DNA from 2 places in the Streptomyces sp. H51 genome. Region 1 is predicted to be linked to the other one. Evidence: predicted binding sites of a transcription regulator. Region 1 holds the regulator's gene; the other holds the start of a gene.

Region 1 (6,583 bases):
GGCCGGGGTCTCGGTCGCGTACGACAAGGCCACCAGCAAGGCCAAGCTGACCTGGGCGAAGAACAAGGAGATGGACCTCGCCGGATACCGCGTCTACCAGCGGGCCGAGGACTCCGGCGTCTGGCGCCTGGTCAGCGGTGACGTGTTCAACGCCACCTCGTTCACGCACGCGCTGCCGCCGACGGGCGCCGTGTACTACTACGAGCTGCGGGCGGTGGACAGGGCGGGCAACGAGTCCGCCGGCAGCACCGACCAGCTCGTCACGACCGTCGACCGGACCCCGCCCGAGACGCCGGTCCTGACGGCGACCGACCATCCCCTGCTCGGCGTCGACCTCCTGTGGGACAACGTCGACGAGGGCGGACTGCGCTTCGACACCTACCGCGCCGCCTCACCCACCGGCGAGTGGACGAAGATCGGCGCCGGCATGGGCGGCAGCGGCGTCCTGGACGGGACCGCGCCCTTCGGGAAGACCTCGTACTACCGCGTCACCGCGACCGACCCGGCCGGCAACAGCGTCCAGTCCGACATCCTGGCCTTCGCGCGTCCACTGCCCAAGCCGTACCTGGACAACGCGGGCACCGACGCCGACGAGACCGGCGTCGAACTGCGCTGGACGATGGCCAAGCACGCCCCGACGCAGTACCACGTCTACCGCCAGGAGCGCTTCGGCGGCAGCGCCGACTGGGTGCGGGTCGTCTGCGAGCCGTCCGACATCAGCCCCGCCGACGACCCGTACGCGCGCTACGCCTGCACCGACCGTTCGGCCGTACCGAGGACGGACTACTGGTACCGGATCACCAGCGTCGGCGACGACGGCACGGAGTCGGAACCGTCCCAGGTGATCAGCGCGGGCCTGTACGACCGGACCCCGCCGCCCGCCGTCACCGGCCTGCACCACACCAGCACCGAGTACGGCACGGTCCTGGAGTGGGACGCCGGCCCCGCCCCGGACCTCGCCTCGTACCGGGTGTGGCGGGCCACCAGCGCCCGTGACACCTCCACGCACGAGCTGATCGCCACGGTCCCCGCGGGCACCACCCGGTACGTCGACGTCCAGGTGCCGGACGGCCAGGACTGGGTCTACTTCGTCGACGCGATGGACACCGCGAACAACTCCCTCTACACCGTGTCCGGTTCACCAGCGGACGAGGTCGCCGACGTCAGCGTCGACGAGCTCTTCCTCACCCCGTCCTACGCACCCCCGAACACCGCCGCCTGGACCCTGTCCGGCACGGCGGACGGGACGGGGAAGGCGGCGCTGTCGTGGACCTGCGCCACCGGCTGCGCGGCGAGCGGCTTCCACGTCCACCGCTGGGACCGCGCGACGGAGCAGTACGTCCGGCTGACCGACGAGCCCCTGGCCGCCGACGCCCGCGGCTACACCGACCCGGCCACCCCCACCGCCACCACCAGCTACTACCTCGTCTCGGCCGTCGCCGCGGACGGTTCGGAGGCCTTCACCGGCCTCGCACCGGTCGTGGTCCCGCCGAGCGGAACGTGACAAGAGGACCGAATGAACCCAGCAAGACGCACCACCACCGCCGCGGCGGCCACCGCCGTCGTGCTCGCCACCGCGGGCACCCTGCTCACCGCCGCGGCCCCCGCGTCCGCCGCGACCACCTGCACGTCCCCCGTCTACAAGCGGCAGTTCTACGCGAACACCACGTTCTCCGGCATACCGAAGAAGACGGACTGCGACTCCTCGGTCAGCGAGAACTGGGGCACCGGCGCGCCCGCCTCCGGCCTGCCGTCGAACTACTTCGGCGTCCGCTGGACCGTCACCCGTGACTTCGGCTCCGGCGGCCCCTTCTCGCTGCCGGTCTCCGCCCAGGACGGCATCCGCGTCTACCTCGACGACGTCCGCAAGGTCGACCTGTGGAAGAACGTGTCGACGACCGTGAAGAAGACCGTCGACATCACCGTCCCCGCCGGAAAGCACATCCTCCGCGTGGACTTCGTGAACTGGACCGGCCCGGCGAACGTCACCTTCTCCTACCTGCCGCGCACCTCCGCCACCGTGGACACGGTCAAGCCCCTCGCCCCGACGGGCGCTTCGGCCGCCTACGACAGCGCGACCGGCAAGGCCAAGATCGGCTGGGCGAAGAACAAGGAGATGGACCTCGCGGGCTACCGCGTCTACCGGCGGCTGAAGGGCGCCTCGTTCGGCGCCACCCCGCTCGCCACCACCACCTCCACCTCCTACACCGACACCACCCTGCCGGTGACCGGGGCGACGTACTACTACGAGGTCCGCGCCTACGACAAGGCCGGCAACGTGTCCACGGGCAGCGCCGACCAGCCCGTGACCACCGCCGACCGGGTCGCGCCCGGCGTGCCCACCGTGGTGAGCGCGAGCGGCGAGGTGACGCCGACGGGCGGCACCGGCGGGCTGAAGGTCGCCTGGAAGCAGGTCGCGGACGCGGTGTCGTACCGCGTCTTCCGGTCGGCGACCGAGACCGGCACCTACACCGCGCTCGGCAGCACCGGCGGACTCTCCTACCTGGACACCTCGGCCGCCGAGAGCACCGCGTACTACTACCGCGTGTCGGCCGTCGACGCGGCCGGCAACGAGTCCGCGCGGTCCGCACCCCAGCGCGGCTGGATCTGGGACAACGACCCGCCGCCGCTGGTCACCGGACTGACCGCCACCCCGACCGAGTACGGCTTCCACCTGACCTGGGACAAGAGCCCGGCCGCCGACCTGCAGCGCTACCGGCTCTACCAGGGCGAGCTGTACGAGGACGAGGGCGAGCAGGTCTGCTACGCCGACGTCTCGCACTACCTCTACCCCGACGAAACCTCCTTCGACCACACCGCCCTCCCGGACGGCGAAGAGGTCTGCTTCTTCATCGACGCGGTGGACGACGACGGCAACTCCGCCATCGAGTGGAACGGCCCCGCCGAGGCGGTGACCGTCACGGAACTCGACATGACGCCGAGCGTGGCCACCCCGGCGGGCTCGCCGCTGACGCTGGAGGCGACCTCGACGGAGGGCGACGAGGGCAACATGCTGATCTGGTCCGGGCTGGGCGCGGGCGAGGAGACGTCCGGCGAGAAGGCCCAGGGTTTCCGGATCTACCGGTGGAACCCCGCCACGGCGACGTACGAGAAGATCGCCGACCGCGGCGCCGGCGCCTTCACGTACTTCGACACCGGGGTCAGGCGCGGCACCACGTCCTACTACTGGGTGACCGGGGTGAAGGCCGACGGCACCGAGACCACGCCCGCGGGCGACTGGGCGGTCAGCGCGCCCTGAACGCGCGGAAGGGGCCCGGAGAATCCGGGCCCCTTCCGTACCGCGCCTGCGGGTCAGTCCGCGTCGGTGCGGGACTGCGGCTGCCGCTTGGGCCGCCACACCACCAGCGCGCTGGTCTGCTGGACCTCCTGGTAGGGAACCAGGTCGCGCCGGTAGGAGGCGTGCACCGCGGCCTCGCGCTGCTGCATCGCGGCCGCCGCGCCGTCCAGGGCCGCCTGCAGTTCCGCGACGCGGGACTGCAGGGCGGCGACCTGGTTCTCCAGTTCGATGATCCGCTTGATGCCGGCCAGGTTGATGCCCTCGTCCTGCGACAACTGCTGCACCTGGCGGAGCAGTTCGATGTCACGGGCCGAGTAGCGGCGTCCCCGGCCCGCCGTGCGGTCGGGGGACACCAGCCCCAGACGGTCGTACTGACGCAGCGTCTGCGGGTGCAGACCGGACAGCTGTGCGGCCACCGAGATGACGTAGACCGGGGTCTCCTCGGTCAGTTCATACGGATTGCGTCGACGGCCGTCCATCTCGTCATGCTCCCTTCGCGGCCTGGAACAGCTCCGCCCGCGGATCCTCACCCGCGGTCGCCTCGCGATACGCCTCGAGCGCGTCACGAGCCTTCCCCGTCACATGCTTGGGGACACTCACCTCGACGGTGACCAGGAGGTCGCCGCGGGTGCCGTCCTTGCGGACCGAGCCCTTGCCGCGGGCGCGCATGGTGCGGCCGTTGGGCGTGCCCGGCGGCAGCTTCAGGGTGACCGGCGGTCCGCCCAGGGTGGGCACCCTGATCTCGCCGCCGAGCGCCGCCTCCGCGAACGTCACCGGCACGGTCACCGTCAGGTTGTCGTCCTTGCGGCCGAACACCGGGTGGGCGCCGACGTGCACGGTGACGTACAGGTCGCCGGCCGGGCCGCCGCGCTCGCCCGGTGCGCCCTTGCCGCGCAGCCGGATGCGCTGCCCGTCCGACACCCCGGCGGGGATGCGCACCTGCATGGTCCGGGAGGACTTCGCCCGGCCCGAGCCGTTGCAGACCTCGCAGGGGTGCTCCGCGATCAGGCCGCGGCCCTTGCAGTCCGGGCAGGGGTCGGTCAGCGAGAAACCGCCGCCGGAGCCCCGGGCGACCTGGCCGGTGCCCACGCAGGTCGGGCAGACCCGCGGGTTGCCGTTCTTGTCGCCGGTGCCCGAACAGGCCCGGCAGGGGGCCTGCGAGGACATCCGCAGGGGGACCGTCGCCCCCTCGATCGCCTCGGTGAAGCTGAGGGTGACCTCGGTGTCGATGTCCTGGCCGCGCCTGGGCTGCACGCGCGTGGTGCCGGAGCCGCCACGGTTGAACAGGCCCCCGAACACGTCGCCGAGGCCGCCGCCGAAGCCGCCGGCCTGGCCGCCCTGGGCGCCGCCTCCGAAGAGGTCGCCCAGATCGAAGTTGAAGGAGCCGCCGCCCGCGCCCGGCCCCGGGCGGAACCCGCCGCTGCCGAAGAGGGCGCGGGCCTCGTCGTACTCCTTGCGCTTCTTGGGGTCGCCGAGGACGTCGTTCGCCTCGGAGATCTCCTTGAAGCGCTCCTCCGCCTTGGCGTTGCCCTTGTTGGCGTCCGGGTGGAACTCACGGGCGAGCTTCCGGTACGCCTTCTTGATCTCGGCCTCGGTGGCGTCCTTGGGGACGCCGAGGACCTTGTAGTAGTCCTTCTCGATGAAGTCCTTGGTGCTCATCCTCGACGTCCCTCCTTCCCGGTCGGTTCAAGCTCAGCCCTCGTCCGGGCCACCGCTCTCCTTGTCGTCGGCCGCCTCCGTCGTCTCCTCGGCCTTCACGGTCTGCGCACCCGGCTGCGGCTCGGCCACGGCCACCCGCGCGGGGCGGATGGTGCGCTCGCCGATGCGGTACCCGGGCTGCAGGATCGCCACGCACGTCGTCTCGGTGACGTCCGGCGCGTAGCTGTGCATCAGCGCCTCGTGGATCGTCGGGTCGAAGGACTCGCCTTCCTTGCCGAACTGCTGCAGACCCATCTTCGCCGCGACGGTCTCCAGCGACTCCGCGACGGACTTGAAGCCGCCGACGAGTTCGCCGTGTTCCCGGGCGCGGCCGATGTCGTCGAGCACGGGCAGGAGCTCGGTCAGGAGGTTCGCCACGGCGATCTCCTTGACCGTGACCCGGTCGCGTTCGACACGGCGGCGGTAGTTCTGGAACTCGGCCTGGAGCCGCTGGAGGTCCGCCGTGCGCTCTTCGAGCGCCTTGCGTGCCTGGTCCAGCTGGGCCGTCAGACCGGTGATCTTCTCTGCGTCCCCGGCCGGGGCCGCCTCCTCCTTGGGGGCGGCGGCCTTCGGCTCGGCGTCGTCGGGGGTCGCGCCGGAGGGGACGTCGGGCTTCTCCTCGAAGCCCGGGGTCTCCTCCGTCACGCGGCACCGTCCTTGCGCTCGTCGTCGACGATCTCGGCGTCCACGACATCGTCGTCGGCCTTCGGGGCCTCGGCGCCGCCCGCGGCGGCCTGCGAGGCCTGGGCGTCGGCGTACATCGCCTGGCCCAGCTTCTGGGACACGGCCGCGACCTTCTCCGTGGCGGAGCGGATCTCGGCGATGTCCTCGCCCTTCAGCTTCTCCTTCAGTTCCGCGAGGGCGGCCTCGACCTCGGTCTTGATCTCGCCCGGGACCTTGTCCTCGTTGTCCTTGAGGAACTTCTCGGTCTGGTAGACGAGCTGCTCGCCCTGGTTGCGGGTCTCGGCGGCCTCGCGGCGCTTGTGGTCCTCCTCCGCGTAGCGCTCGGCCTCCTCGCGCATGCGGTCGACCTCGTCCTTCGGGAGCGAGGAACCGCCGGTGACGGTCATCTTCTGCTCCTTGCCGGTGCCGAGGTCCTTCGCCGTGACGTGCATGATGCCGTTGGCGTCGATGTCGAAGGAGACCTCGATCTGCGGGACGCCGCGCGGCGCCGGCGGCAGACCGGTCAGCTCGAACATGCCGAGCTTCTTGTTGTACGCCGCGATCTCACGCTCGCCCTGGTAGACCTGGATCTGCACCGACGGCTGGTTGTCCTCGGCCGTGGTGAAGATCTCGGAGCGCTTGGTCGGGATCGTGGTGTTGCGCTCGATCAGCTTGGTCATGATGCCGCCCTTGGTCTCGATACCGAGGGACAACGGGGTGACGTCGAGGAGCAGGACGTCCTTGACCTCGCCCTTGAGGACACCGGCCTGGAGCGAGGCGCCGATGGCGACGACCTCGTCCGGGTTCACACCCTTGTTGGCCTCCTTGCCGCCGGTCAGCTCCTTGACGAGCTCGGCGACGGCGGGCATACGGGTGGAGCCGCCGACGAGGACGACGTGGTCGATCTCGTTGATGGAGATGCCG
Region 2 (6,583 bases), on a different contig from region 1:
GATCCGGCAGCCCCGGTCACACCGCCACCGGAACCTCCGGCTCCGCGCCGCTCGTGGCGGGTGCCAGGGCCAGCTCCAGGACCTGGCGGACGTCGGTGACGGCGTGCACGTCGAGCTTGTCCAGCACCTCGGCCGGGACGTCGTCCAGGTCGGGCTCGTTGCGCTTGGGGATGACGACCGTGGTCACGCCCGCCCGCTGCGCCGCGAGCAGCTTCTGCTTCACCCCGCCGATCGGCAGGACCCGGCCGGTCAGCGAGACCTCGCCGGTCATCGCCACGTCGGTGCGGACCAGCCGGCCGGACAGCAGCGAGGCCAGCGCGGTCGTCATCGTGATGCCGGCGCTCGGGCCGTCCTTGGGGACCGCGCCCGCCGGGAAGTGGATGTGCACGCCCCGGTCCTTCAGGTCCGCCACCGGCAGCTCCAGCTCGGCGCCGTGGCTGCGCAGGAAGCTCAGCGCGATCTGCGCCGACTCCTTCATCACGTCGCCCAGCTGACCGGTCAGGGTCAGGCCCGCCGCGCCCGTCTCCGGGTCCGCGAGGGACGCCTCGACGAACAGGACGTCGCCGCCGGCCCCGGTGACCGCCAGGCCCGTAGCCACGCCGGGCACCGCGGTACGGCGCTCGGCCGGGTCCTGGGCCGCCTCCGGCACGTGGTGCGGCCGGCCGATCAGCCCGCGCAGATCGTCCGCGCGAACGGTGAACGGCAGCTCCCGCTCGCCGAGTTCGTGCTGGGCGGCGATCTTGCGCAGCAGCCGGGCGATCGACCGCTCCAGGGTGCGCACGCCCGCCTCGCGCGTGTACTCGCCGGCGAGCTTGCGCAGCGCGCCCTCGTCCAGCGTCACCTCGTCCCCGGCGAGGCCGGCCCGCTCCAACTGGCGCGGGAGCAGGTGGTCGCGGGCGATGACGACCTTCTCGTCCTCGGTGTAGCCGTCCAGGCGCACCAGTTCCATACGGTCCAGGAGCGCCTCCGGGATGGCCTCCAGGACGTTGGCGGTGGCGAGGAAGACGACGTCGGACAGGTCGAGTTCGACCTCCAGGTAGTGGTCGCGGAAGGTGTGGTTCTGCGCCGGGTCCAGGACTTCGAGGAGGGCCGCCGCGGGGTCGCCGCGGAAGTCGGAGCCGACCTTGTCGATCTCGTCCAGCAGGACGACCGGGTTCATCGATCCGGCCTCCTTGATCGCGCGGACGATACGGCCGGGCAGCGCGCCGACGTAGGTGCGCCGGTGGCCGCGGACCTCCGCCTCGTCGCGGACGCCGCCGAGGGCGACGCGGACGAACTTGCGGCCCATGGCGTGCGCCACGGACTCGCCGAGCGAGGTCTTGCCGACGCCGGGCGGGCCGACCAGGGCGAGCACGGCGCCACCGCGACGGCCCCCGACGATCCCCAGCCCCCGGTCCGCGCGGCGCTTGCGGACCGCGAGGTACTCGGTGATCCGCTCCTTCACGTCTTCCAGACCGGCGTGCTCGGCGTCCAGGACCGCCTTGGCGCCCCGGATGTCGTAGGCGTCCTCGGTGCGTTCGTTCCACGGCAGTTCGAGGACGGTGTCGAGCCAGGTGCGGATCCAGGAGCCCTCCGGCGACTGGTCGGAGGACCGCTCCAGCTTGTCGACCTCCTTCAGGGCGGCCTCGCGGACCTTCTCCGGCAGGTCGGCGGCCTCGACGCGGGCGCGGTAGTCGTCGGACTCCTCGCCCTCCTTCTCGCCGTTGAGCTCGCGCAGCTCCTTGCGGACGGCCTCCAGCTGACGGCGCAGCAGGAACTCGCGCTGCTGCTTGTCGACGCCCTCCTGGACGTCCTTGGCGATGCTCTCGGCGACGTCCTGCTCGGCGAGGTGGTCGCGCAGCTGCTGGGTGGCCAGCTTCAGGCGGGCGACCGGGTCGGTGGTCTCCAGGAGCTGGATCTTCTGCTCGGTGGTGAGGAAGGGCGAGTAGCCGGAGTTGTCGGCGAGCGCGGAGACGTCGTCGATGGCCTGGACCCGGTCGACGACCTGCCAGGCGCCCCGCTTGCGCAGCCAGGCGGTGGCGAGCGCCTTGTACTCCTTGACCAGTTCGGCCGCGTGACCCGGCAGGGGGTCGGGCGCCTTCTCGTCGATCCGCGTGCCCTCGACCCACAGCGCCGCGCCCGGGCCGGTGGTGCCCGCGCCGATGCGCACGCGGCCGCGGCCGCGGACCAGCGCGCCCGGGTCGCCGTCGGCCAGCCGGCCGACCTGCTCGACGGTGCCGAGCACACCGGTGCCCGCGTAGGTCCCGTCGACGCGGGGCACCAGGAGAACCCTGGGCTTCCCCGGCTCGGAGCGGGCGGCGGCCTGGGCGGCCTCCACCGCGGCGCGCACGTCGGCGTCGCTCAGGTCCAGCGGAACCACCATGCCGGGCAGCACGACCTCGTCGTCGAGCGGCAGCACAGGCAGGGCGAGCGGTGTGAACGCCTCGGACTCAGCAGCCATGATCTCCCCTTCGGCAGTCAAGTTGAGCTATGCCGACTCAATGCTCGGCGGCATCCCGTTGTTCCCCGGGGAGTGTTCGCCGAGAGCGATCACCGCGGCCGACGGCCGGCGTACGTGGCGGCGAGGGCCGACGGCCGCCGGCCCGGACACCCGGAATTCCCGTGGCCGTCGCGCCGTGTTCGTGCAGGATGGGCCCCATGACCGCCACCTACGAAACCCCCGTGGTGCTGGATCGTCGTGAGGGCCCCTACGGCGAGGTCGTGCTGCGCCGGCACGGCGAGCTGCTGCAGATCATCGCCAACGGCTGCTTCCTGATGGACACCTCCGACGGCCGCTCCGAGCGGCTGCTCGTGGACGCCGCGCTGGACACCCTCGGCGCCCGCCCCGAACCGCGTGTGCTGATCGGCGGGCTCGGCGTCGGCTTCTCGCTCGCACACGCCGCGGCGAACCCCCGCTGGGGCGCGATCACGGTGGTGGAACGCGAACGAGCGATCATCGACTGGCATCTGCGCGGCCCGCTGTCGGCACTGTCCTCACAGGCCGTGGCCGACCCGCGCACCCGCGTCGTCGAGGCGGACCTGGTCGACCATCTCCGTGAGACGTCCGCCACGTACGACGCTCTGTGCCTGGACATCGACAACGGGCCCGGCTGGACCGTCACCGAGGGCAACGGCACTCTCTACTCGCCCGCCGGACTGGCAAGCTGCGCAAGGGTGTTGAGGCCGGGCGGGGTTCTCGCGGTGTGGTCGGCCGAGCCATCCCCGGAATTCGAAGAAACCTTGTGGAATGCCGGGTTCCCACAGGTGCGTACCGAAGAGGTCCCCGTTGCCCGGGGCGTTCCCGACGTCGTGCACCTCGCCGTCCTACCTGGATAGCAAATAAACGGTGACTCCCCGTACGCTGCTGCCCTGACGCCGATCATTCCGCGTCAATCGCAGGCATGCGCAGACCTGTGCAAGTGCAGACATGTGCAAGTAACGGATCACCCCACGGATTCCGGAAAGCAACTCAGGGGCGGGCGATGGAGCAGACACACACCTCGCACAACGGCACGACCACGACCCAGGGCGCGCAGCGCCGGGTGCTGGTGGTCGAGGACGATCCGACGATCGTCGACGCCATCGCGGCCCGCCTGCGCGCCGAGGGTTTCCTCGTGCAGACCGCCGGCGACGGTCCGGCGGCCGTCGACACCGCCGAGGCCTGGCAGCCCGACCTGCTGATCCTCGACATCATGCTGCCCGGCTTCGACGGACTGGAGGTCTGCCGCCGTGTGCAGGCCGCCCGTCCGGTGCCGGTGCTGATGCTCACCGCGCGCGACGACGAGACCGACATGCTGGTGGGACTCGGCGTCGGCGCCGACGACTACATGACGAAGCCGTTCTCCATGCGGGAGCTGGCCGCGCGGGTGCACGTGCTGCTGCGCCGCGTGGAGCGGGCCGCGCTGGCCGCGGCGACGCCGAGGAACGGCATCCTGCGCCTGGGCGAACTGGAGATCGACCACGCGCAGCGGCGGGTCCGGGTGCGCTCCGAGGACGTGCACCTCACGCCCACCGAGTTCGACCTGCTGGTCTGCCTGGCGAACACACCGCGCGCGGTGCTCTCCCGCGAGCAGCTGCTGGCGGAGGTGTGGGACTGGGCGGACGCCTCCGGCACCCGGACCGTCGACAGCCACATCAAGGCGCTGCGCCGGAAGATCGGCGCCGAGCGGATCCGCACGGTGCACGGCGTGGGCTACGCGCTGGAGACCCCGACCCCATGAGCGGCGGACCGACCGCGCCGAGAGGCCCCGGGGAGGAACCCTGGGGCGGCGTACGCCCGTTCTCGATCAAGACCAAGCTGGGCGTGCTGGTCGTCGTCTCGGTGCTGATCACCACCGGTCTGCTGATGATCGCGGTGCGCACGGAGACCGAGCTGCGTTTCATCACGGTCTTCTCGATGATCGCGACCCTGCTGATCACGCAGTTCGTCGCGCACTCGCTCACCGCGCCGCTGGACGAGATGAACGCGGTGGCCCGTTCCATCTCGCACGGCGACTACACGCGCCGGGTGCGCGAGAACCGGCGGGACGAACTGGGCGACCTGGCCCAGACGATCAACCGCATGGCCGACGACCTGGAGGCCCAGGACCGGCAGCGCAAGGAGCTGGTCGCGAACGTCTCGCACGAGCTGCGCACGCCCATCGCGGGCCTGCGCGCGGTGCTGGAGAACATCGTGGACGGCGTCTCGCCCGCCGACACCGAGACCATGCGCACCGCCCTGAAACAGACGGAGCGGCTCGGGCGGCTGGTGGAGACGCTGCTCGACCTGTCCCGGCTGGACAACGGCGTCGTACCGCTGCGCAAGCGGCGCTTCGAGGTGTGGCCGTACCTGTCGGGCGTGCTGAAGGAGGCCAACATGGCCGTGCCCGCCCGCGCGGGCATCGCCTCCGGCTCCGGCACCCACACCCGCACCGACGTCCATCTGCACCTCGACGTCTCCCCGCCCGAACTGACCGCGCACGCCGACCCGGAGCGCATCCACCAGGTGGTCGCCAACCTGATCGACAACGCGGTCAAGCACAGCCCGCCGCACGGCCGGGTGACCGTCAAGGCGCGGCGCGGCGCGCAGCCGGAGTCGCTGGAGCTGGAGGTGCTGGACGAGGGTCCCGGCATCCCCCGCTCGGAGTGGCACCGGGTCTTCGAACGCTTCAACCGGGGCGACGCGGGCGCGTCGAAGGGGCCGGGCAGCGACGGCGGCACGGGCCTCGGCCTGGCGATCGCCCGCTGGGCGGTGGATCTGCACGGCGGCCGGATAGGGGTGGCCGAATCTGCGCGAGGTTGCCGGATTCTTGTCACTCTTCCGGGAGAGACAGCCGTACCAAGTTGACGTAAGGTCCGAACCGGAGTCCCCCCGTCCACCGACGTTCGCGCCGGCGGACACGTGTGACCAGGAACAGGCCCGCAGGCTCTGCTCGCAGGGCCTGCACCGGCGTACCCCGGCGCTCCCCAACCTCCCCTTCGTACAGCGGAACCACGCTTGTTTCCCGCCGTTTCGAGCCCCGAAACACCCTTCGCAATGTGACTTGCGCGACGTTGAACCGGTCCGGACTGACCTTCGCCGCCGGGGAGGCGTAGCCTTGATTCCCGCTGTCCATCACCTTGTGAAGCGGAAGAGGGCGGTTGCCGCCGTGTCGCCACAGTCCCCCAGTAACTCAAGCTCCTCCACCCTTCGGGCAGGAGGCGCGTCTACGACCGACGCCGACCAAGCGGGCAAGAACCCCGCTGCCGCGTTCGGTCCCAATGAGTGGCTCGTCGACGAGATCTATCAGCAGTACCTCCAGGACCCGAATTCGGTAGACCGCGCCTGGTGGGACTTCTTCGCCGACTACAAGCCGGGGGCGGCCGCCTCACCGGCTCCGGCGGGTGCTGCGGCCGCGGGGGCCGCAGGGACCACCACCACCCCGGCGCCGGCCGCTCCGGCCGCGCCCGCGGCTCCGGCCGCCGCTCCCGCTCCGGCTCCCGCGGCCCCGAAGCCCGCCGCCGCGGCTCCCGCCCCGGCCCAGGCTCCGGCTCCCGCGAAGGCCGCTCCGGCCCCGAAGCCCGCCGCCAAGCCGAAGGCGGAGCCCGCCGCGCAGGCCGCCGACGGCCCGGAGCTGGTGCCGCTGCGCGGCCCGTCCGCCGCGGTCGTCAAGAACATGAACGCCTCGCTGGAGCTGCCCACGGCCACGTCCGTGCGCGCGGTCCCGGTGAAGCTGCTGTTCGACAACCGCATCGTCATCAACAACCACCTCAAGCGGGCCCGGGGCGGGAAGATCTCCTTCACCCACCTCATCGGCTACGCGATGGTGCGGGCCATCAAGGCCATGCCGTCGATGAACTGGTCGTTCGGCGAGAAGGACGGCAAGCCGGTCCTCGTCAAGCCGGCGCACGTCAACCTCGGCCTGGCCATCGACCTGGTGAAGCCCAACGGCGACCGCCAGCTCGTCGTGGCCGCCATCAAGAAGGCCGAGACGCTGAACTTCTTCGAGTTCTGGCAGGCCTACGAGGACATCGTCCGCCGCGCCCGCGACGGCAAGCTGACGATGGACGACTTCACCGGTGTCACGGTCTCCCTGACCAACCCCGGCGGCCTCGGCACCGTCCACTCCGTCCCGCGCCTGATGCC

What was found. Region 1 encodes HspR, which represses chaperone genes until heat shock. Its sites were predicted from a motif close to TTGAGNNNNNNNNNCTCAA; they were not measured.
Region 2: the regulator HspR is predicted to act here: its motif matches at 2,463-2,481, upstream of lon (endopeptidase La).

Annotation. Positions count from the first base shown of each region.
Region 1 covers NZ_JAYMHD010000087.1:94,929-101,511, forward strand. The annotation lists gene VKA29_RS34115 (PA14 domain-containing protein) at 1-1,504, shown strand, start outside; gene VKA29_RS34120 (PA14 domain-containing protein) at 1,517-3,259, shown strand; gene VKA29_RS34125 (heat shock protein transcriptional repressor HspR) at 3,313-3,777, opposite strand; gene dnaJ (molecular chaperone DnaJ) at 3,782-4,957, opposite strand; gene grpE (nucleotide exchange factor GrpE) at 4,991-5,641, opposite strand; gene dnaK (molecular chaperone DnaK) at 5,638-6,583, opposite strand, start outside.
Region 2 covers NZ_JAYMHD010000049.1:29,156-35,738, reverse strand. The annotation lists gene lon (endopeptidase La) at 17-2,440, opposite strand; gene VKA29_RS15320 (spermidine synthase) at 2,638-3,315, shown strand; gene VKA29_RS15315 (response regulator transcription factor) at 3,462-4,199, shown strand; gene VKA29_RS15310 (HAMP domain-containing sensor histidine kinase) at 4,196-5,305, shown strand; gene VKA29_RS15305 (multifunctional oxoglutarate decarboxylase/oxoglutarate dehydrogenase thiamine pyrophosphate-binding subunit/dihydrolipoyllysine-residue succinyltransferase subunit) at 5,607-6,583, shown strand, end outside.